3 regions of the Psychrobium sp. 1_MG-2023 genome follow, and region 2 is predicted to be linked to each of the others. Evidence: predicted binding sites of a transcription regulator. Region 2 holds the regulator's gene; each other region holds the start of a gene.

Region 1 (8,225 bases), on a different contig from region 2:
GAGTACCCAGGGTTATGTTCTAAGTCTTCCATGCTCGCGTGATCTAAATATTGTTTATCGAACAGGTTCTTTATTGCAATATTAAGTGTCAGTTTTTGCTCTGAAAATGGAGTCCAACGAGCATAAAGATCATGAACCGCATAGCCTGGCTTTACTGTGGTTAAGTTGTCTCCTGCAACGGTGATATTGATAGTATCAATGCCTTGAACAAATTGACCATTCCAACCAATACTCAGTGCATCGTGTAGTTGATAATTTGCATTTAAACTTAATTTATCACCAGTGGAAACACCTGCAGAGCTATAAACATAACGTGTTACCAGTTCATCATTCATGGTTGATTCTGCGTTATGGTAGTTTGCGCTCAATGTTAGGTTATCGCTGGTGTAGTTTGCGGTTAAAAATAAACCATCAGTTTTAATATCATGCTTGAGATTTTGATACACTTTTGACCAAGGAGTTTCACCGCCAACAGGGTTTTCGATTGTTGTACGGTAAATGCCAGCAGCGAAATTGAACTGCTCTAGATTATAATCAACACCCAGTTCGATGTTTTTAGCTTGTTCAGCTTTGAGCGTTGGATCATTACTGGCCGATGATAGTTTAAATGAATCTTTTACTTCTGGACCGCGCAGCGCTTCGGCATAACCTGCGCTGATACTCCATTGTTGCGATAAAGTAACGTTAATGCTGGCGTTTGGCGAGAATCCCTGATCATCTAACGATAAGCCATTTGTATCATCTAACTTATACTGATCAAAACGAACACCGGAGCTTAAAGTTAATTGGTCAGTCAATTGGCTAATATTTTGTACAAACAGACCCGCTACTTTTCCTGTTTCTGAGAAATGTGCATTAGCAAAGTCAACGTCATTGAGAAAGCTCGTATCATCACGGTAGTCCAAACCTACAATTAAGTCATGTTGTGCAAAAGTACTGGTATTTTTCAGTGTTAATCCCGTCGATTTACGGCCACCGTCATACGCAATACCTCGAAATTCTCTGATTTGCTCTTGCTCCGTATCGTAAGCGTTAACATCAATACTGATGTAATCACTATCAAGAACGTCATAGGAATAGTTAATGATAGTGGTCGCGCGGCTACCTGTTGTTGGTTCTGGTACATTGCGCTTACTAGCAATGAGCTCAGGTTTGTATAAGATATCTCCTTGCTCTTCAATATTTTCATGACTTAAAGATAAGGTTTGTTCAGGGCTAATGTTCAATTTTATTTTAGCGTAACCCAATGTTTTTTCTGATTCTGTACCAAGGATTTCATGCCCGTTACCGTCTTCAACATTTCCAAGATCAGAATCTGTCACGCTTAACATTCCGCTAATGACTTCGTTATTATCACGAGCGTAAACAGTGGCTGTATTTTTAAATCCTTCGCCATTTCCATAATAAGAGGTTTTTATTAAGGCGCCTAGAGTCTGTTGGGGGGCTAATAAATCACTTGGGTCTTTAGTAATAAATAGTACTGAACCGCCTAAAGCACCTGGACCAGCAGTCGCGCTACCAGTACCTGCCTCTATTTCAACTTGTTTTAATAATTCGGGTTCAATGTTAACTCGGCCACTGTGATGAAACACTGTTCCAGCTTGTGCTGCACCATCGATTGATATATTGAGTAAGTCTTCACCAACATTTCGTAAATATAGCTTTTGGCCCATGCCGACTGAGCCACCAACACTGATTGTCGAATCTTGACGGAAAAGATCACCGAGGTCATTGGCTTGAATGTTTTCAATATCTTGTTGATTGATTAGATTATCTAGACCACTTGTCGCTTGACCAACGACAACAATCATTTCGGTATCACTTTTTGATTTTTGCGGTGCCTGTTTCGCAAAAACACTGTGACTGCCCAGTACAGAAATCATTGCTATAGAGAGTGTGGTTAGTTTAATATTTGCAAGTTGCATGATGCTTTAGATGCCTTATTGTTAATGATAATAATTCGTATTTGTGTAATTTATCATTTCATGCAATCCAACAGAACCACTTTTACAATTGTTACAAACTACACGTCACTTCTGTTAAGTTGATTTAAGTGTGGAGCGGCAATCTCACCGTCATTTGTAGACCCGTTGGGCTTCTGTTTTGTGCCTTTACTGTGCCATGAAGGGCTTCAATTTCGCGCTTCACCAACGCAAGTCCAAGGCCATAGCCGCTGCTAGAGGTATTATCACCAGCGATCCTGTAAAAAGGTCTAAAGATGTTTTCAAGTTCACAATTCTCCACACCAGGGCCATGGTCACGCACACATAGTTCAACGTAGTTATCATAACGGTGAACAGTAATGTCAATACTCGTTGGTGTAAAGCGCATCGCATTGCGTATGATGTTTTCGATTGCTTGAGCTAGCGGACGTATACTCCCTTGGATAATGACTGAGTCAGGTAATGTTGAGGTGATTACTTTAGGGTGAAACTCAAACTGGGCATCGTCAATGATCGAGTCAACAAGATCGATTAAATCGAAGGTTTCAACCGTAAGTGCTACCTGTTCGTTTTCTATCCAAGCTAGGGTTAATGCATCTTCACTCAACTTTCTTATACCGGTGATTTCATCTCTAACTCGATGTAACATTTGAACCGATGAAATATTATTTTCTGCACAATTTAAAGCCGTTTCTATTCTTGCGATTGGTGTTCTTAATTCGTGTGAGAAATCGGCAATAAACTGCCTTTGGTTTTGAATTTGTTGTCCTAATCGATGTGACATATGTTCGAAGGTAGTTGCAACACTAATGAACTCGGGTTCTCGCGTATTTATCTTGGAAACTATTTCGATATCAAACTGACCTTTTGCTAATAACTCACTGGCATGTTTAAGTTGTTTTAAGGGACGCATTAAATATTGGTAAATATAGAATGCAATCACACTTAAAATGATCAGAGGCAGGATGAATTGCAGTGCTATATAGGCTGGTTTCCAATAAACACCCGGACGCATACGCTGTGGTAATCTGATTAAAAAGTGTATTGAACTGTTGCTAAATGCAACGTCCATGACGGGGTTATTAGGAAAATTAAGGTGTATTTTCCAACTGACGTCGCGGCCAAGCGTAAAGTTGTCTAGAAAGCGGGGGTCTAAACTTGATTGGTATAACGACGTAAGTTGTGAGTCTACGACGGCGACCCAAGTGTCTTCTTGGTGTTGTAGCTGTGTTAGGTATTGTGTTAAAGCTGCCTTGTCTTGTTGCTGGTGGAGCCTTTCTGCCGTTGCAGCAAACATCAGAATTTCAGTTTGATGTTGTTGTGTTATGTGGCTCATTCTGGTTTCAGTATGGCGTGATAATAGGTCGATGACAAAAAATAACGATACACTACCTAAGCCGACAATGAGCATCAACTTCCATAAAAATAACCTATTCATTCAAAACGGTATCCGCGACCATGGCTAGTGATAATACGTGTGCTAGGCATTCCAACAGAAGTGAGTTTTTTTCTGACACGACTTAAGTGCATATCTAAGCTACGATCGTATTGACTGAACTCTTTTTCGAGAACGACTTGAGAAAGGTAGGGTTTAGATAAGGTTTCGTTTTTATTCTCGATTAAGGTCCATAATAGCTTAAATTGAATAGGAGTCATTTCAATCGGTTTATCGGAAAATGTGATTCGAGCGTTATCTTTATATAGCTTGATTTCATCGACACTCAGTGTGGTCCCAGGCGTTGGTTGCTCTAAAATGTTGGCCCGCCTTAATAGTGCATCAATACGCAAAATTAATTCGGTGATATTAAATGGCTTTGGTAAGTAATCATCAGCTCCATAACTAAACCCTTGGATTCGTTCTTGTTCAGCCGCACAAGCAGTGATCATGATGACAGGCACTGTTGAGTGCTGCCTCAGTCGTTGTAGTACGGTGAAGCCATCAATGATGGGTAACCTAACATCTAATAAAACCATGGAATAATTGTGACTTATTGCGGCATTCAGCCCTTGCTCTCCATCGTGATGTTGAGTAACCAGATACCCTTTAGTGATTAATAAAGCGCTGAGTTGTTCATTGAGCGACAGGTCGTCTTCGATAATTAAGATATGTGGGGCTGCAATTTTCATGCGTATATTAAGGTAAATGAGAGGTATTCGTATTTTATAGCTAGTGTTGGTAAAAGGCCAGTATTTATCGGCGCTATTGTTACGCCTCAGTGTCTTATCACTAACGGTAAATAATGTAGTTCGTCCAATTGTCTAATCGGTGTGTTTAGCGATTGCATTAAGTAAGTGCTCTTATGTCGCTTGTAAATTTTTTTGAGCAAGACGTCTGGTGAATACCTGGTTATCGGAATTGTGAGCAATGCCGATGAGCTTATTTTAACAAGCCCAAGTAGGCAGATATTTAATGACATTAGTATTAATTGGTTTAATTGTATTCATTCCGGCCACGTTGTTGTAGTTCAACGTTTAAAATTTAGTATAATCATTAAAATAAGTAATCACGTTTAACTAGTTTCAAGCACAAGTTAGATGAACAAAAATATGAGTAGGCTGCTTTGTGAATGAACTAAATTGGAACGATGGTATGAGCGTTGGTGTTGACGCAATAGATCAAGACCATAAACAACTGTTAAAACTCATCAATGAAATTAATACAGCGATTAATAATGGTTCGACTGAGCTGATCATCAAAGATATTTTTCGACAATTGGAGCATTATGTGAAGCAGCACTTTACTCGTGAAGAAGCGTTGCTACAACAATGTAACTACCCTGATTACGAAGAACATAAGCTGCAGCATCAACAGTTTATTAATAAAATTCCTGAATTACGCGAGCGCTTGCTTAGCGCAGAAACCATTGAAGTTGCTCAAGAAGTCAGTTTGTTTTTATTGAACTGGATTATGAATCATATTGTGGTTGATGACATGTCTTATGCCAAGCTTGTCCATGAGCAAGGGTTAACGACAAATGATCGCTCTACACCATCTTGGAGTGAACGTATTAAGGCTTGGGTCGGTCGTCAAATTAAATTAGATAATCGTATTTATTTAGGGATGATTATTCCACTATTTGGCTTACTCGTATTAAGTGCGTCTGTAGTGACTTTTAGTTACCAGTACTACCAAAATGCAAAACAAGTTATTGAAGTCACAGGCTTGCTTAATGCTGCTAATAAATTGTCTCATACATTACAGATTGAAAGGGGATTGACAACGGCCACTATTGGGTCGAACTTCGAAAGATTTTCATCAGAACTATTGGCATCGCGTGTTGTTACAGATAAGGCTTTGAGTAACTACCGTGAAAGGGTAATGCAGATTAGAACAGGTAGTGTTGCTGATCGAGTGAGTCAGCAATTAGCTGATACAGATATAGCATTAGCTGAATTAAACCAGCAAAGAGGGTTAGTTAATTCCAAAACTAGTCATATTTCCAATACCCAACAATACTACACACAATCGATTAAAGAGCTTATCTCCGTGCTTGATGGCTTACTTTCTTTAGGTCATAACGCGGATCTTACACGTAATACGCTTAGTCTTTCAGCATTGGTTAATATGAAGGAAGTCGTGGGCCTTAAACGAGCGATAGGCGCTTGGATTTTAAGTGGGCAATCTATAGACTCTAAGCTTTTAAAAGATTTTTATTTGTTGCAAGGGAGTAGGAGTGGATTACTAACACTCTTTATGAACTCAGCAACGATTGAACAGAAAAATAAGTGGCAAAAAGTTCTTAGCTCTTCAGTTTATCGACAGGCCGTGGCGCTCGAAACGCAATTAGAACGTTCAATCGCCTCACAGGCAGAATTGACCATTGATAGTGAGCATTGGTTTGAGGTGATGACAGGTAAAATTAATGCTAAAAATGCCTTTATCGAGCAATTGATTTTAGATAATGAGAAAAATGTGCAAAAAGAGTTGAACAGTATTCAATTTGTATTTGTTGTCATCACGTCTTTGTTGCTGGTATTAGTCTTCTTTTCAACTGTTATATCCTGGTTGCTTGGTCATAGTATCATTTATCCAATTCATTTGATGACCCATGCAATGAAGTGCTTGAGTGAAGGGCAGCGCGATAAGCGTTTTACTTTGGAGTTTGCTGATGATCAAATGAGAGAAATGTTTGCCAGTTATGAAGTGAATAGAAGGAAGCTTTTACAGGCAGATATTATCTCTGCCATTCGTTTTGAGCGACAGGCTATGTCAATCAAACAACAAGAAATTGACAAAAAGCGACTAAATGAGCTTGCATCGATTGACCCCCTAACAGGTGCGATCAATCGGCGAAAGTTTCAAGACGTTGCTTACCAGGAGCTAGAAAGAGCCAGACGTTGCCAACAGCAATTTAGTATTTTAATGCTTGATATTGATTACTTTAAAAAGGTCAATGACACTTATGGTCATGCTTGTGGTGATGAAGTGTTGAAAGTTTTTTGTCAAACTTGTATGTCACAAGTAAGAGAATATGATTGCGTCGCCCGCATTGGTGGTGAAGAGTTTGCTATCCTCCTTCCTCAGTCGGACAAAAAAGGAGCCATATTGTTAGCTGAAAGACTTCGCTTATCCATCGAAAAAACAATAGTTGATTATCATGGTCATCAGATATCCATAACGGTCAGTATCGGAGTAGCAATGTGGCAAGAGCAGACTCAAGATGTTCAAGAGTTACTCGAACAAGCGGACAAAGCTGTTTATCAAGCGAAGAACCTTGGCCGAAATCAAGTTCGGTTGTTTAATGACTCGCCAGATAAGGACGTCAGTTTAGAACATTAAACAGCACCGCTCATTTAGCCTTGAACCTGTTTGCGGGATGGAAGAATGATGGCAGTATTATTGATTAGTGAATAAGAATAATTAAATTGGTTAATAACTGCCGCTTTGCCAACATGGGTATTGAAACTTAGATTCTGTTGGGCCTTAAGTTCGGTTAAAACGTAGAGGTTGTGCGCTAATTCGTTTAGCCTCGTTACAAAATTGTTCATTTACATTAACGGAATGGGTATTACTTCATGAATGGAGTTGGTGTTAGGTATATGATAAATAAAAAAGGGGCTAACATCGTTAGCCCCTTTTAGTAGAGAGAATACTCTTAGTAGAGAGAATTCACTGCGATTAACGTGATAAAGCCGGCGTCAAATGCGGGCGCATTTTAGAAAGCATAGCCTTAACAACTTTTGGGTTACCAACAACAATATTGCCTGAAGCAACATAGCCGTGACCACCGGTAAAATCAGTAACGATACCGCCAGCTTCTTTTACTAATAATTCACCTGCGGCAGTGTCCCACGGCTTTAGACCAATTTCCCAAAAACCATCTAAACGACCTGCAGCAACGTGTGCTAAGTCTAGTGCTGCTGAGCCTGCACGACGCATGTCTGCAGTGTCATCAAACATATCTGAGAAAATAGCTAAATAGGTTTCTTTATAGTGCTTTACTTTAAATGGAAAGCCAGTAGCAATTACAGTACCTTTAAGATCTTTTGCTTTGGTTACACGTGTACGGTAGCTGTTAAATTGACAGCCTTGTCCACGGGTCGCAGTAAATAGCTCATCGCGAATAGGGTCAAAAACAACAGCTTGTTCTGTCTTACCATTAACTTGTAATGCGATAGAAACAGCAAAATGAGGGATACCCTTGATGAAGTTGGTCGTGCCATCAAGTGGATCGACAATCCATTGGTATTCACTGCTTCGATTACCTAACTCACCACTTTCTTCACAAATGAAGCCGTGATCTGGGTATGCTTTTTTAATTACTTCAATGATTGCCTGTTCGGCGTCGTTATCAACTGTTGTGACAAGATCGTTAGTTCCTTTTTGTTGAACTTCAACTTTGTCTAGCTGCTCAGTCGCGTGCATAATTACTTTACCCGCGCTACGAGCTGCCCGAATTGCAATATTAAGCATCGGATGCATAGTGTCTACCTTTGGATTTTAAAGAACGGAAAATTCAGCCATTGGCTTGAATTAAAAACGGCGCAAATTGTACCAGAGGTTTTGGTAATGGCAAGCTTATTCATTCATAAACTACAACATTGGTCACGGTAAATTATTTTAGAGGGGCAGTTAGGGTAGTTAAAATGAAGCAACTGGATGTGAGTTTTGTTACTATAGCAAAAATTTAGAGACGCCTTGATCGTCGGGGCAAATAAAAAGGTTATAAACGTGAGCAGTCAATCAAATGAATCAATGTTACCAAAAGTGAAAGTTGTACTGGTTGGAACCACTCATCCGGGAAACATTGGTAGTGTAGCCCGTGCGATGAAAACGATGGG
Region 2 (8,225 bases):
AGGTATGGTTATGTCTGTTATTCTATTCGCGCCTTCTTGGGGTGGTATGATTAACGGTATCATGACACTTTCTGGTGCTTGGCATAAGCTACGAACTGACCCTATTCTACGTTTCTTAATCGTTTCACTTTCTTTCTACGGTATGTCTACCTTCGAAGGTCCAATGATGGCGATTAAAACAGTTAACGCTCTATCGCATTACACTGACTGGACTGTTGGTCACGTACATTCTGGTGCACTTGGTTGGGTTGCTATGGTATCTGTTGGTGCTTTATACCACATGATTCCACGTCTATACGGCAACACCCAAATGTATAGCACAAAATTAATTAACACTCACTTCTGGTTAGCTACCATCGGTACTGTATTGTATATTGTTGCAATGTGGATTTCTGGTGTAATGCAAGGCTTGATGTGGAGTGCTGTTAACGCTGACGGTACATTAACTTATAGTTTCGTTGAGTCGTTACAAGCATCTTACCCATTCTACTTAATGCGTACTATCGGTGGTGTGTTCTTCGTAGCTGGTATGGTTATCATGTTATACAACGTGATCAAAACTATCCAAGCGCCTAAAGGTTCACTAACTGAAAAGCAAGCATTGTAAGGGGTCGCTGAAATGTTTAAAAAATTAAATCATGAAGCAGTTGAAAAGAATGCTGGCCTATTAGGTGTACTAGCTATCGTAGCGATTAGTTTCGGTACGTTAGTTGAAATTACACCACAGTTATTCTTAGAAGAAACTAACACGCCAATGAAAGGTATGAAGCCGTTAACTGCATTGCAGTTTGAAGGCCGCGATATCTACATTCGTGAAGGTTGTGTTCAGTGTCACTCGCAAATGATCCGTCCATTCCGTCACGAAACTGAGCGTTATGGTCATTACTCATTAGCTGGTGAATCAGTATGGGATCACCCATTCTTATGGGGTTCTAAGCGTACCGGTCCAGATTTGGCTCGTGTTGGTGGTCGCTACAGCGATGCATGGCATGTTGCCCATTTAATCGACCCACGTGCGGTTGTTCCTGAGTCTAATATGCCTGGCTTCCCTTGGTTAGCTGAGAACAAATTAGACGGCGAATTAACGCCTAAGAAGTTATCTATCTTCAAGAATAGCTTCGACGTTCCATATACTGATGCTGATATTGCAGGGGCTACAGATGCCGTTAAAGGTAAAACTGAGCTTGAAGCACTTGTTGCTTACCTACAATCACTTGGCACTAACTTAAAATAGGAGTTCCCATGGATTACGCTACATTTCGTGGCATATCAACGGTGGGAATGCTGATTCTGTTTATCGGCATTTACGCCTGGGCATATAGCTCACGCCGCAAAAAGTCATTCGATGAAGCAGCAAATCTTGTATTTGCTGATGAACAAAATCATGACAATAAAATAGCAGGAGAAGAGTCCAAATGAGTACCTTCTGGAGTGCATGGATCATCATCGGTACATTGATTGTGATCTTGGGCAGTGCCTACCTTTTACGCATGGTTATCGTTGATACTATGGGTAAAGAAGGCGAAGAAATGCCGCATAGCTTTGACGGCATTGTAGAAATCAATAATCCGCTACCAAAATGGTGGACCATTATGTTCGCAATCAGTATCGTATGGGGCCTTGGCTACCTTGCGATATACGGATTAGCAAACTTTGGTGGTGTACTAGATTGGAAGAGTGCAAATAAAGAAGTCTATTCTTTAGAAGAATCTCGCGCAGCGATTAAAAAGTCTATTGAAGACGGTGATATCGTTCAGTACAACGCGGAAATGCAAATTGCTGATGAAGTTTACGGTAAAACGTACGCAAACTATGCAGCTAAGCCAGTAGCAGAATTACTAGAAGATCCTGAAGCACTGAAAGTAGGTCAACGCCTATTTATTCAAAACTGTGCTCAGTGTCACGGTAGTGATGCTCGTGGTCAACACGGCTTCCCTAACCTGTCTGATAAAGATTGGTTATATGGTGGTAGCTTTGATAAAATCAAAGAATCTATCATGATCGGTCGTACGGCTGTTGGCATGATGCCTTGGAAAGACGCGTTAGGCGGCGACCAAGGTGTTGAAGAAGTTGTTGCATACGTTCGTAGTTTAAGTGGCCGTAAAGTTAATGCTAAGCAAGCAGCTGCAGGTCAAGCTAAGTTTGGTTTATGTATGGCTTGTCACGGTGCTGACGGTTCTGGTAACCAAATGATGGGTGCACCTAACCTAACTGATAACATTTGGTTATACGGCGGTTCTACTGCTGCGATTACTGATTCAGTTGCAAACGGTCGTGCCGGCGTAATGCCAGCTTGGCAAGACATTTTAGGTAATGACAAAGTTCACGTTATCTCTGCATACGTTTACAGCTTATCTAATAAATAATTATCTTCGGGTAATTATCAATAAGGCTCCGTAAAGGAGCCTTATTTTTGTTATAAGTTTATTTCTATTAGCTTTTACTTACATAAGTATAAGTTAACAAATATAAATTTAAACATTGGAGTTTTTGTGGAAACGATTCAACCTTGGTATAAACAGTTCTGGCCTTGGGTCTTAATTTTCCTTCCTGGATGCGCAGTAGTTGCAAGTGTCACTACCCTCTTTATAGCCATCGACAACAAACCGGATATGGTTGTTGAAGACTACTATAAGAAAGGTAAAGCCATTGACGTAGATTTAACGCGACTAGAAAATGCGTACAAGCTTGCACTTAAATTCCGCTTAACAGTCACTGATGATAGCTTAACAGTTAAACAAACGTTCGGTGAGCCTCAGACGGCAGCACTAAAAGTACGATTTATTCACCGTACTCAAGAAGCGAAAGATTTTGAACAAATGATTACCGCTAATGGTAGTGGTGATTACACCCTTGCATTAGAGAAACCATTACAAGGGAAATGGACCGTACAACTCGAGTCATTTGATGGTCATTGGCGCATTCAAACGGTTGACACCTATCCATCATCGATAGATACACTTTTAGATTCATTTGATCGTTAGGTGACACAATGACATCACCTCATGATTGCTTCCATTGTGGTGAAGCTATCCCCGTTGATAGTGACTTTAATGTCACTATCAACGACATTACACAACAGATGTGTTGCATAGGTTGTGAAGCCGTTGCACAGTCAATTGTTGATAATGGATTGGTAAACTACTATAAACATCGCACCGAAAAAGGTGTTCAAGCCACGGAATTAGTCCCTGAACAGCTTCGCCAATTACAATCCTATGATATAACCGAAATTGAACAAGAGTTCACTTTCAGTTCAGGTGAGACTAAAGAAGTTTTACTGACCGTTGAGAATGTCACTTGTGCCGCTTGTGCTTGGTTAATTGAAGGACAACTAGTCAAGCTAGACGGACTGATTAAGTGTAATGTCAATACAACAACGTCTCGAATTTCACTGACATGGGATGGCAGTAAACTTAAATTATCTGAGATCCTTTTAGCCATTGCTAAAATTGGCTATAAAGCATACCCATTCCAGCCAGATAAAGCTGAACAGCAAGAAGTTGAAACAACCAAAGCCTATCTAAGAAAGCTAATCGTTGCTGGCCTTGCGACCATGCAAGTGATGATGTTTGCTATCGCTTCATATTTTGACGCGCTAGGTACATTAAGTGATGGTCTCAATGACTATTTCCGCTGGATAAGTTTGATTCTTGCTGTACCTGTTGTTTTTTACTCAAGCTTACCCTTCTATCAAAATTCTATATCCGCACTGGGTGCCAAAAGACTCAATATGGATGTACCTGTGTCCATTGCGATACTGTTGGCATTCTTTGCGAGTGCTTGGGCGACTTATACCAATGCTGGCGAAGTTTATTTCGAGTCTGTCTGTATGTTCGCCTTTTTCTTGCTACTGGGTCGATTCTTCGAACAACGAGCAAAAAAGAAGGCTGCTGAGTCTAGTTCAAATTTATTGAAATTGATTCCTGCAACGGCACTTAAACTCGTTGATGAGGACTTCATTGATGTCCCTGCTAAAACACTACAACCCGGAGACATAATTCTTGTAAAGCCTGGTCAAACAATTCCCGCTGATGGTCAAATCGTTGCAGGACAATCTCACAGTGATGAGGCTGTGCTCACTGGTGAACAAATGCCAGTCAGTAAACAAATCAATGATTGGGTTTACGCCAGTACTATTAATATAGATAGTCCCATTCGTTTTGAAGTTAAAGTTGAACGAAGTAACCAACTCATCACACAGATCATTCGTTTACAAGAGCAAGCATCACAAGATAAGCCTTATCTAGCTACACTCGCAGATCGGTTATCCCAATATGTTGTTGTTGGTATTCTTTTGCTCGCTTCTTTTGCTTACATAGGATGGAGCCTTGCTGGGAACCCTGATGCCTTTTGGATTGCGTTAGCTGTTCTCGTTGCAACCTGCCCTTGTGCTCTAAGCTTGGCAACCCCTTCTGCTTATACAGCCGCTGGATCTGCTATGACCAAGTTAGGCATGCTATTAAAGCGTGGTAATGCCTTAGATACTCTGACTAAAGTTAACCACATCTGCTTTGACAAAACGGGTACGTTAACCACTGGTAAATTTCGGGTCAGTCAGTTAGACACAGCACTAGAGCGCACACAAGTTCTTTCGTTAATTGCAGCACTTGAAGCTGAGTCTCAACACCCTATTGCAGCCGCTTTCAGTCAATATTTCAATAATGATCTTCGCGCTATCAATGTCAAGAGTATTTCTGGCGCTGGCATTGAGGGTGATATTGACGGCGATCACTACAAACTCGGCCATAACGGTTTTATTGGACTCTCATCCGTTGATGATAAAGAACAGCAACAACGCGTGGTTATCTACCTCAGTAAAAATGACGAACATATAGCAACTTGTTATCTAGAAGACGATATCCGTGAGGCGAGCGAGCCGCTAATTACCTACCTCTCAAGTCACAATATTGAAACAACATTACTCACTGGTGATAATTCTACCCATGCATTGTTTGTTGGCGATAAGTTAGGTGTTAACCAGGTTGAACGAGGTAATACACCTAGTCAGAAACTAAATTATCTCAATACATTACAGACAAACCCGAAAAAAGTGGTTGCGATGTTTGGCGACGGTGTTAATGACGCTCCTGTCCTTGCAGGTGCACCACTCTCATTCGCTATGGGTACAGGTTCAGATATTGCAAAGTCTAGTGCTGATATTGTCTTATTGCACGACGACCTTTCAAAGGTTGCTGATGCCATAGACCTCGCAAAGAAAGTCAAACGTATCATCATCCAAAACTTTTGCTGGGCATTAGGTTACAACCTAACCGCAGTCCCTTTTGCTTTGATTGGATTATTACCTCCTTGGTTAGCTGCCTTAGGTATGTCACTTAGTTCACTCATCGTAGTAGTTAACTCGTTACGTTTATTAAAGGTTAAATCATGAATATTATTCTACTTTTAATCCCTGTTGCTTTGATCATCGTCGTTATTGCGATTTATTTCTTTTTCTGGGCAGTCAAGAGTGACCAGTTTGAAGATTTAGACCGTCAAGGTTCAAATATCCTATTTGATGAAGACGACACATCGTCTAATAAAACAGACAACCCTAAACGCTAATGTAACTGCTATGTTTGATGCTACTGAATATGACTTTTATGCCGCTGTTATTGTCGGGCTGTTTAGCGCGGGTCATTGCTTTGGCATGTGTGGCGGCATCGTAGGTGCCTTTTCTAATAATCTGCCTTTACATCACCAGCATGCACTTAAGTATAAGTTACTCTACATATTAAGTTATAACTGTGGCCGAATCGTAAGCTATTGTATAGCCGGTGCTTTAATCGGCTATTCCTTTGGCTTTTTCGCGCTTAAATCAGCGATTTTTTTGCAAATCATCAAACTTTTCTCAGGTCTGATGTTGGTCGTCATAGGTCTTTATATCGGGCGTTGGCTTAATTTGGTTCAAAAAACAGAAGTTATTGGTAAACTTATCTGGCCACTGATTATGCCATTGGGCAAGCGATTCATCCCTTTTTCAACACCACTTTCTGCATTTCCTTTTGGTGTTATTTGGGGATGGTTACCATGCGGGCTTGTGTATACCACTCTTACTTGGGCAGCTGCTTCAGCGAACGCCACGTCTGGCGCTCAGATCATGCTGGGTTTTGGACTTGGCACGTTGCCAGCCTTGTTTGCTCTAGGTCTATTCTCAACCTACCTTAATCAATTACTTAGCCATGTTTGGTTTCGAACTGTTGGTGCTTTGTTAATAATCTGTTATGGGCTTAATATCACAATTACAAGTCTAAATATGTTAATAAATTGATCTCGCTCAATCGATTAATAAATGGTACTATCCTGTCAACTCAATTGTAAATCGGAAATCTAGTAAATTATGAGTTCTCAATCTTGTTCTGGAAGCAATAGCATTCACTGTCAAAACTGCAGTATGGCTGATTTATGTATTCCATTTACATTAAATGATACAGAAATGGGACAGCTTGATAACATCATCGAGCGAAAAAAACCGATTCAAAAAGGTGAACTGATCTGTAGTGCAGGTGAACCATTAAGTTCTCTTTATGCTATTCGTTCTGGAAGTTTTAAAAGCTATATAATAACACCTGATGGCCATGAGCAAGTCACGTCGTTTAATCTAGCGGGTGATATTGTTGGGTTTGATAGCATCGGCCGTGAAATACACCAAAGCTTTGCCGTCGCTTTAGAAACTTCAATGGTTTGTGAAATCCCATTTGATACAGTAGATCAACTCTCAGGTCGTATGCCCCGTCTACGTCAACAGATGCTACGCCTAATGAGTGATGAAATTCTTAACGATCAAACCATGTTGATGCTACTTAGCAAGCGGAGTGCTGAAGAGCGCTTAGCAACATTCATCGATAGTCTTGGTGACCGTCATGGTGAACGAGGTCTTTCTTCTAAAGAGTTTCGCTTAACGATGACACGTGGAGACATCGGTAACTACCTTGGTTTAACTGTTGAAACTATCTCTCGCTTATTAGGGCGCTTTCAAAAGAATAACCTGATTGAAGTCCAAGGTAAGTACATAACGATTGTTGACAAACAAGCTCTCGCTCAACTGAGTGGTGTGACAACCTCTTCATAAATATCTCTTCGCCAAAAGCCAGCCTCGCTGGCTTTTTTTGTCTATTTAACAAAAATTTGACCTAAACCATATTGTCTTAGTAACGATTCAAGCTATTATCAATAGTATATTAAAATAAACTATTGGTAGTCTTATGATGGAATACAAGAATATATTGGTGATGGTTGATCCAAGCAAACAAGAACAACCAAGCCTTGCACGAGCCGCATTCTTAGCCAGAAGTTATGGTGCGAAGATATCATTATTCCTATGTATCTATGATCTTTCGTATGAGATGACCTCTATGTTGTCACAAGATGAACGTGAAGCAATGCGTAGCGGTGTTGTAGAACAGCAAAGACAATGGCTTCTGGAATTAGCTGCACAGTATGATGATTTGACGATCGAAACAACGGTTTCTTGGTTTAATCGCCCTTTCGAAGCCGCTATTAAGCACGTTCAACAGCATCAAATTGACTTACTCGTCAAATCAACGCATAAGCATGACAAATTAAAGTCTGTGATTTTCACACCTACAGATTGGCACTTGTTACGCAAATCACCATGCGACGTCTTGTTAGTTAAAGAGCATGACTGGCCCGAAGACGGCCAAATTGTCACAGCAATTAATGCCGTATCAGAAGATGAAGATCATATTTATCTCAACCAAAAAGTCATGCAGCATGCAACTGATCTTGGGAAAGTCATCAATGGCAACGTCAAAGTTGTCAATAGCTTTCCAGGAACCCCAGTCAACATAGCAATTGAAATCCCTGAATTTAACACCCAAGAATATAATAGCTCGGTCTATAAGCATCACTTACAAGCAACAGAACAATTGGCGCAACAGTATGACCTTGCAACAAGCTGTTGTATCATCAAAGAAGGTTTAGCAGAGGATGTGATTCCCGAAGTAGCTAAAGAACTTGATGCTGAATTAGTGATTATCGGCACAATAGGCCGAACGGGATTATCAGCCGCGTTTATAGGCAATACTGCAGAGCATATCATTGATCAGATCGACTGTGACTTACTGGCTATCAAACCCGATGGTTTTGTTTCGCCAGTACAAAGTGATTAATATCGTAACAATCCGTTTATTTAAGCGGTAATTTTGCATTACTGAACTAGGTCGCATTATAATAGCGGCCTTTTTAACGCCGTGGTACCTAGA
Region 3 (8,225 bases), on a different contig from region 2:
AAGAGTAATCGGAGAAACCATTTGATCAATTATTTTGAACTATAAGTTCAAAACCTTCCGTTTTAGTTCAATAATCCTATTAATATAATAACTTCCACAGTCAAAAACAACGAACTCACTGGGATAGCATCACGAAAAACAAGCTGACATCAATTGCGCTGAAGGGTCATGCACTTTGGAGGTTACCCATCATAAAGTGAGAGAGACTCACTTACGCTATTTGTGCCAGCCAAACTTACACTTTATTTAAAGGGCAATCATACGTATTTTGTGATGATTGAAATGAAAACTCTTATTAGCAGTTTAACGTTCCTCAAAGCAGTCTTAAATCAACTTATTACTTTGAATCAAAAGCAGAGGTAAGATGCTCACTCGAGCTTTCAGAGCAACTAGCCCCTCGATGTTTTTGGCACTGACGAAAGTTCCCCCAGTGAGCAGCGATAACAATACCTGCACCTAACACCGTCAACGCCTTCTCTCCGGCTTCACCAGCAATATCATGACCAAATACCGCAGCTAGGATCAACGTTAATAAGCCACAGGTACCCACCGTCAACAACTGATAGCGTTTGTGTTTATTACACCCATTGATTAATGCATAAATACTGATTGGCGTAACTGCGATCAATAACCATATGTGTACCGCTTCATTATGTAGCTGTAACGCTTCTAAACTCGGTAATAACAGCAATAACACAGGTAAGGCTAAACAATGAACAACGCACAGCGCTGATAAACTGATCGATAACTTATCTGTGATTTCTTGTCCTTTTCTCACTAATCTATTCCTTTTGATTATTCAGCGATGAAGTCGAGCGTTACAATCAAACGGCGCTCACCATTGATTAACGTAGGTGAACGATGAACTAGTCCAGCTCCTTCATGGTCATCCCATAACTCGCCTTTCATTAGCGCGACATCACCATGGTTAAGCTGCATCACTTTACTTTCATCTGAAAACAACCCCGAGGTTTCATCTGACATACCAGCATTACCAGTCCCTAACTTAGTGCGATCAACTTCATGATGCTCCAGCCACTGCGTCCCCACCCCAGAATATGTTGTAATGAGGCGACAAGGTATTCGGTCGACATGAAAGCGAGGACACATTGCACGATCGAGTTCAGTCAGTCTTAAGCCTGCTCGTTTTAGTCCAAACAATGCGCAAAACATCTCAACCAATAACGCGACATCTTCACTCAGTGCTTCAACAGCTTCAGTTGCGCCAAAGGCTTTACAAAGTTCATCTCGAGTATTTTCAGGTGTGACAGCCAAGACTGTCTTTTTACGCGTCGTTGAGCGAATAAATTCATCAACAGCAACAGTTAGCTCACTGGAAAATGTGCGCTGCCATATCGCGATATTTGTTTCTTCTTGATAAATTTCGGTAAGCACTTCAGGGCTATCGCCCGTCACCGGACGGCGGGTTAACTCTTTTAAAGGTTCATTTTCAAGCATCGCTGCAACTGCACTCATACTACTATCTCTCTATATATAAACGGCTCACTACCGACACTTTGGTAAACGCCATAACCATTATGTTATAACATAACAACCCCATTCGCTAGTCACTTATACTGCTGAGCATGGATTGATTAGATAATAGAAACGATATCAGTGCTTATCGGCTAAAAGGCTGACCCAATCAACTCTTCATTTAAAGGGGAAATTTGTGGTGAGCAATCACACGATACATAGATAGATGAAGCTAATTAACGATGATATATTACTGAAGTAAACCGCTAACATCGATAACGGCATCAAGGATTTAAACTTGAGTTGTGTTTTCGGTTAGATAAAAGTTTGTTACCCTTACGTAATATCACACAGCATCAGTAAATTCGATGCTATGTGATAAAGTTACCAAGCAAAAGTTAGGCTTCAGACCCGCTTTGCTCTTGCTTTTTCTCTTTCTCTTTCTCTTTTTCTTGCTCTTTCAAAGCAGCTAGCAGTGCTTCATATTCTTTTTGCATCTCAGCAATATTAATATCTAACTCAAGTTTCCATGTCTTGCCTAAGTCATTGGTGCTAACAATCTCGCCTTGGTCACAGAGGAAAAATAGCATCGAGCCTTGAGAAAGGTTAGGAAGCATAGAATAGCAACCTTCCTTCACCTTACCATGCTCCTTCCAATAGTATTTTTTATTAGTTTTTGTCTTATCTTTACTAATAAGTATTAGGTCTTTATTCGACTTATCTCGACTACGCCCCAAAGAAACAATGGTATTTCCGTCTAGCACCACAGGTAAGCTTGCATCAGGTTTACGATCGCCCCATGTTTTTAACTTTCGGCTCAAACTTAACCATGTATCACCGTCATCAAAACTGACAGTTTGCTTTCCAATACCGTCCCACTGACTAACTTCAAGGCCCACTAATGTCCCATCCTTAAGTTGCAGCATGCTCGCCAATGACTCTGATTTAGATTTTTTCCATGTATTGGTGATCGTGTCAAAATCAAACTTTTCATTATCGTTGATTATCCGTAATACATTATTTCCGGTAACAACAGGGTAAAGCCCACCATTTTGGACAAAGAACCCTGAACGTTCCTTACGCTTAAATGTACCGACTTTTTGCCAATTAGTTCTTATATCCTTCACATCATAAACAAAATAGTTTTGACGCGAACTTGTTAACGCATAAATCGAGTTACCAATCTTACCAAACCACATAACAGCTTCTTTAGCCGATATTGGAGAAAGTTCCTGCCAGTGCTTACTACTATCGTTTTTGATAAATATAGCGCCTAGCTCACTGCCCACTATTAACATATCGTCTATACGTAGCGCAGATGAAAGGCGGCTATTAGTTGGAACATCGTGATGTTCCCACTGTTGGTTTTCATCCAATAACTTCAACTGACCAAACTTTGCGAGTAATGCTTTAGAAAGGCCACCACTAATATGAGCGGTTTGATCTGCATACGCATTTTCACGGGATAATTGACTCAATTGCGAGCGGAAATCCCCAAGATCATCTTGCTGCCAAGTAATAATGCTAGAAAGATCGAGTTTTTTAGCTAACTTAGGGTAATGTGTCGTAACAAAACTTTGTAAACTTTTTTTGCTAGGCATACGCGTAACATAGGCTTTTTGTTCAGAACGATTATTCCAAAATGATGGCTCTTTAATACTTAATAACGGCTGAAAAACAACAGTACCTAAATCAGAAAGGTTATTTTGTTTTACATTAAACTTACCCGCAGAGATGTTCACTGGCATAGTGATCCATGAACTCATATTGCCATCGGTATAAAAGCTATGGAGTGAACCAATAATATACTCGCCTGCTGGCATACTCCCTACAAAGACCTGGCTATCGATGACTCCTTCTGACAAGGCTCTTAATGAATAAATATCGTGTTTCCACTCCACTTTATCTTCGTAAAAATTTCTTCCTTTACTTTTAGCATGCGCTTTAGCTTTATCTATCGCCGCTTGCTTTAATTGCTCAGCGTTATCTAAACGAAAAGCGATTACCTCAGTCCATCGAGGGTGTAGTGGGGCAAGCTGATTGGTATTACTAACGACTTTAACAGCCACAACACCATGCTCTTGAGGTAACTCACTACCAACAACCATACGAGTCGATTTGATAGTACTAGCACAACCACTAAGCATCACTAACGCTAATATGATTAACATCACTCTTTGCATTTTTTATCCTTGTTGAATATTACTTACTTCCATTAGCAGCTAAAGCGACGAACATAAAATTCGCTATAACCAATTTCGGCATACTTTAAATCAAACCAATACCGTTAATCAACTTCAATTGTTTATGCGTATAATTAGTAAGTTAATATTCTAAAATCCGGCACAATCAAGTCCGACATAAGAGTAATATCTATCTTAGTTTGCTCGGGATAATGCAGTTATCCAAAACAGAAACCGATCCTCCAATTTGCTTCAGTCAGCACCTCTTCGAGCCTCCACGCCTTCGCTCAACATCCATCTTTAAAATGCAAGGTAAAAATACCAAATTAAATAATTTAAATATTTTTATTGATCAAAATCAATTTCGGCGTATAGTTTCAGAAATTACTGAAACTTCAGAAAGGTCGAATTATGATTATGACAGCAAAAATAGAGTCCTTCGTCATGCACTGTGGCGAAATGGGCAGTCGTTGGGGGTTTAACCGCACCGTAGGCCAAATGTACGGTTTACTTATTATTCACGAACAAGCACTAAGTGCCGTTGAAATTGCCGAAGCCCTCAACATTTCACGCGGCAATGTCAGCATGGGCATAAAAGAGCTGCAATCATGGCGCCTAGTTTCGGTGCATCATAAACCCAAAGACCGCAAAGAGTATTATTCGCCTGCTGGCAGTATTTGGGAAATGGCAACTCGTGTTTTCGAAGAACGTCGTAAGCGTGAAGTCGACCCAACCTTAAGCCTATTGCGCGACAATTTGTTAGACGAGCCGACTAACGATAAAGAAGTTTATGCCCACCAGCAGATGCATGAGATCCACGACTTACTTGAGACAGTAACTCATTGGGCTGGCGAACTACAATCGATGAATCCAGACAATCTAACCACACTCATGAAGCTTGGTGCCGGTGTCAGTAAAGTCATCGACATGAAGTCCAAATTACTGAGTAACAACAAATAAAGTGTCTATTAGTTAACATGTCAAGGGCTGTGGTTATTGGTGTATCACCCCCCCCCTCAAAGGTATAGTTATGTTAGAAACATTAATGCTCTCCAGAATACAGTTTGCAGCGAATATTAGCTTTCATATTTTATTCCCTACTATTACCATCGCCCTAAGCTGGTTTTTAGTTTATTTTAAAATCAGATTCGACCAAACCCAACACCCGGTTTGGATGCGAGCCTATCGCTTCTGGGTCAAAATATTTGCGCTGACTTTTGCTATTGGCGTTGTTACGGGCATCACTATGTCATTCCAGTTCGGCACTAATTGGCCCGGATTTATGGAGAAAGTGGGGAACATTGCGGGTCCATTATTAGGTTATGAAGTACTGACCGCCTTTTTCTTAGAGGCCTCTTTTCTAGGGATCATGCTATTTGGAATTAAGCGTGTTCCCCCTAAAATTCATACCTTATCCACGATTATCGTCGCTATAGGCACTAGTCTGTCAGCTTTTTGGATATTGGCGCTGAACTCTTGGATGCAAACCCCTACAGGGTTTGAAATGCGCGATGGTGTTGCCTTTCCCGTTGATTGGTTAGACATTATCTTTAACCCTTCATTTCCCTATCGGTTAAGCCACATGTTAATTGCTTCCGGTCTCACCGCTGCGTTTTTAATTGCCGGAGTCAGTGCTTATCGCTTACTTAAAGGCGACGACAAACGCGCACCGAAGCTAACACTAAAAATAAGTCTAACTGTCGCGATGTTACTCACACCATTACAAGCATTCGTTGGTGATTTACATGGTTTAAACACCCTAGAGCATCAGCCACAAAAAATTGCTGCGATGGAAGGTGTCTGGCATACCGAGAAATCCGCTCCATTATTACTGTTTGCTATCGTCGATGAAGAGAAGAGAACCAACCATTTTGAACTGGGTTTACCGGGCATAGCGAGTTTAATTTTAACCCATGACATCAATGGCGAAATAAAAGGGCTCAACGAGTTTGAAGGTAATCACCCGCCCGTGGCTCCAGTATTTTACGCATTTAGGATCATGATTGGTATCGGGGTATTGATGCTGCTTATTTCATGGCTCGCGGGTATCAAGTTATGGCGTCAAAAGACCTTATCACCTTGGCTGTTAAAAGCGATTGTTGCCATGACGTTTTCAGGCTGGATAGCCACACTGGCCGGTTGGTATGTCACCGAAATAGGCCGCCAACCTTGGCTAGTCACTGGCGTTTTAACCGTCAAAGAAGCCGCTACAGATATTGCGGCGGGCAATGTCGCGTTTTCTCTTGCCCTTTACCTGATCATTTATGTCATTGTAATGGCGGCTTACTTACATACTTTATTCACCATGGCTAAACGTGCCATCGAGATTGAAGATTTTGATGCCGAGCCAACAGCCGCAACTAACACACAGGAGCTCCATCATGTTTGAACAAACTACTCTCGCCGTTGTTTTCGTTGGTTTAATGGGGCTTTCGGTGCTGTTATATGCCATTCTAGATGGTTATGACCTAGGCGTTGGAATGTTATTGCCACTGAAAAATGATAGCGAATGTGATTCGATGATTGCTTCTATCGGCCCTTTTTGGGATGCAAACGAAACATGGCTAGTCATGGCGGTAGGTTTATTACTTATAGCTTTCCCATTAGCACACAGCATTGTGTTCAAAGCACTTTATCTACCAACCTTATTACTGTTAATTAGTTTAATTATGCGTGGAATAGCGTTCGACTTCAGAGTTAAAGCGCCATTTAGCCATAAGCCGACATGGAATTTAATGTTTAAGCTAGGTTCTTTACTGGCTGCACTCAGCCAGGGGTATATGCTCGGTATGTACATTATGGGCTTTGAGCAGTCTGTCGCCGCTGTACTATTTAGCCTACTCAGTGCCCTTGGCGTTACCGCTGCTTATTGTTTGATTGGCGCGGCATGGTTAGTGATGAAAACGGAACATACCTTACAACGAAAGGCAATAAACTGGACTAAAAAGTCACTCATCGGCTGCTTTATTGGTGTGGTAGCGGTTTCATTCATTAACCCATTGGTGAATCCAGATGTATTTAAGACGTGGCTGAGTAATGACAATGCATGGCTGATCTTACCCTTGCCTATTTTATGCTTTGCACTCTTTGTGATTGGGTTTAGGAAAATAAAACAGCTGAGTGAGTTAACACACGATGACCATTGTTGGCAGCCGTTTGTCATTACAGTCGCTATTTTTACCTTATGTTTTTCGGGGTTAGCGATTAGTTTCTTCCCGTATATCGTGCCCGGGCAGTTGACCATTTGGCAGGCAGTAGCAGCGCCAGAAGCGCTTAACTTCATCCTCTGGGGCGCAATCATCGTTATTCCTACAATCATTGGTTACACCATCTTTTCCTATCGGGTCTTTTGGGGGAAAGTGACAGAATTGACTTACTACTAACTCCAGAGCTTACTTAGTAGCAGCCCTTGCTCCCCCTTAGCTCGAAGGGGGAGCAAGGCTCATGTTTTAAGTGAATGGTGACATTTTTTAACTTATTACTTTAAATGACGACCACCATCTAACTGCATATTTCTTCCAGTCATATACTCGCTAGATAGAATGAATTCAATCGCTCGAATAATCTCTTCGTAACCAGCTTCTTTAGCCAAGAGTGCCTTGTTAATCGCCTTAGCTTTGTAAGCGTTATCATCATGTTCATTAAACTTGATTAACGCAGGAGAAATAGAATTTACCTTTACCTCTGGGGCTAGCAGTGCTGAAAACGATAACGTTAAACTGTTCATCGCCGTCTTACTGGCTGCGTACGCAATATGCTTTTTACTGCCTTTTTCAGCAACATAATCACTTAAATGGATGATATCAGCGAAGTTCCCCGCCTCATTATGGGTATTTTTTAATAGTCCCTGACAGGCCAAGTTAATTTGATAAGGGATGCTGGCATGAATAGTCATCATCTTTAGCATAACCTGCGCAGAACTATACTCCGATGAACTGTCATGAGAGTTATCCGGCAGCCAGTCTGACGCATTATGAATAATGGCTCGAAGCGAACTATATTGATGCTTAATCAACGCGACAAACTCATCAACTTGCGCCTGCTGGTAAAAATCGACTTGATATAAGTCTGCAGCTTGGCTTTTCAACCCATCAAGTGCTGGATATGTCGTCCGGTACGTACCCACAACATGATAGCCTTGCGCCAAAAAATGTGTTGCTAAAGCAAGTCCTAATCGTTTACCAATACCAGTTATTAGTATCGTTTGACTCACCTTAGAAACTCAGCGCGGGTTTGTGGATTGGTTTTAAATATGCCACCCAATGCCGTGGTTGAGGTGGTAGAATTTACATCCATGACCCCACGTGACTTAACACAATAATGGGTGGCATTAATTGATACGGCAACATTGTCGGTCTCAGTGAGCGTTTGCACAGCCACTAAGATTTGTTGAGTTAACCGTTCTTGTACCTGTGGTCGTTGTGCAAAAAAACGCACTAAACGATTAATTTTAGACAAGCCAAGGATTTTATCCTTTGGAATATAAGCCACTTGCGCTAATCCATCAATCGTCACAAAATGATGCTCACAGGTTGAGGTTAGGCTGATATCAGACACCTTAACCAT

What was found. Region 2 encodes FNR, which switches genes on or off when oxygen is low (the NO sensors DNR and NnrR bind a similar motif). Its sites were predicted from a motif close to TTGATCTAGATCAA; they were not measured.
Region 1: a site for FNR is predicted at 4,399-4,412, ahead of Q8W26_RS05270 (bacteriohemerythrin). Genes of this name have one in related genera too.
Region 3: a site for FNR is predicted at 4,008-4,021, ahead of Q8W26_RS09400 (GbsR/MarR family transcriptional regulator). Genes of this name have one in related genera too.

Annotation. Positions count from the first base shown of each region.
Region 1 is NZ_JAUYVJ010000007.1:39,812-48,036, forward strand. It holds gene Q8W26_RS05255 (TonB-dependent receptor domain-containing protein) at 1-1,925, opposite strand, end outside; gene Q8W26_RS05260 (histidine kinase sensor domain-containing protein) at 2,050-3,381, opposite strand; gene Q8W26_RS05265 (response regulator transcription factor) at 3,378-4,064, opposite strand; gene Q8W26_RS05270 (bacteriohemerythrin) at 4,507-6,723, shown strand; gene suhB (inositol-1-monophosphatase) at 7,063-7,866, opposite strand; gene trmJ (tRNA (cytosine(32)/uridine(32)-2'-O)-methyltransferase TrmJ) at 8,140-8,225, shown strand, end outside.
Region 2 is NZ_JAUYVJ010000017.1:34,218-42,442, reverse strand. It holds gene ccoN (cytochrome-c oxidase, cbb3-type subunit I) at 1-607, shown strand, start outside; gene ccoO (cytochrome-c oxidase, cbb3-type subunit II) at 620-1,234, shown strand; gene Q8W26_RS10350 (cbb3-type cytochrome c oxidase subunit 3) at 1,243-1,419, shown strand; gene ccoP (cytochrome-c oxidase, cbb3-type subunit III) at 1,416-2,366, shown strand; gene Q8W26_RS10340 (FixH family protein) at 2,493-2,984, shown strand; gene Q8W26_RS10335 (heavy metal translocating P-type ATPase) at 2,993-5,392, shown strand; gene ccoS (cbb3-type cytochrome oxidase assembly protein CcoS) at 5,389-5,565, shown strand; gene Q8W26_RS10325 (sulfite exporter TauE/SafE family protein) at 5,576-6,271, shown strand; gene fnr (fumarate/nitrate reduction transcriptional regulator Fnr) at 6,341-7,072, shown strand; gene uspE (universal stress protein UspE) at 7,206-8,132, shown strand.
Region 3 is NZ_JAUYVJ010000015.1:2,462-10,686, forward strand. It holds gene Q8W26_RS09380 (LysR substrate-binding domain-containing protein) at 1-21, opposite strand, end outside; gene Q8W26_RS09385 (MerC domain-containing protein) at 338-778, opposite strand; gene Q8W26_RS09390 (DUF1826 domain-containing protein) at 796-1,476, opposite strand; gene Q8W26_RS09395 (hypothetical protein) at 1,875-3,659, opposite strand; gene Q8W26_RS09400 (GbsR/MarR family transcriptional regulator) at 4,071-4,619, shown strand; gene Q8W26_RS09405 (cytochrome ubiquinol oxidase subunit I) at 4,690-6,048, shown strand; gene cydB (cytochrome d ubiquinol oxidase subunit II) at 6,041-7,042, shown strand; gene folM (dihydromonapterin reductase) at 7,138-7,872, opposite strand; gene folE (GTP cyclohydrolase I FolE) at 7,869-8,225, opposite strand, start outside.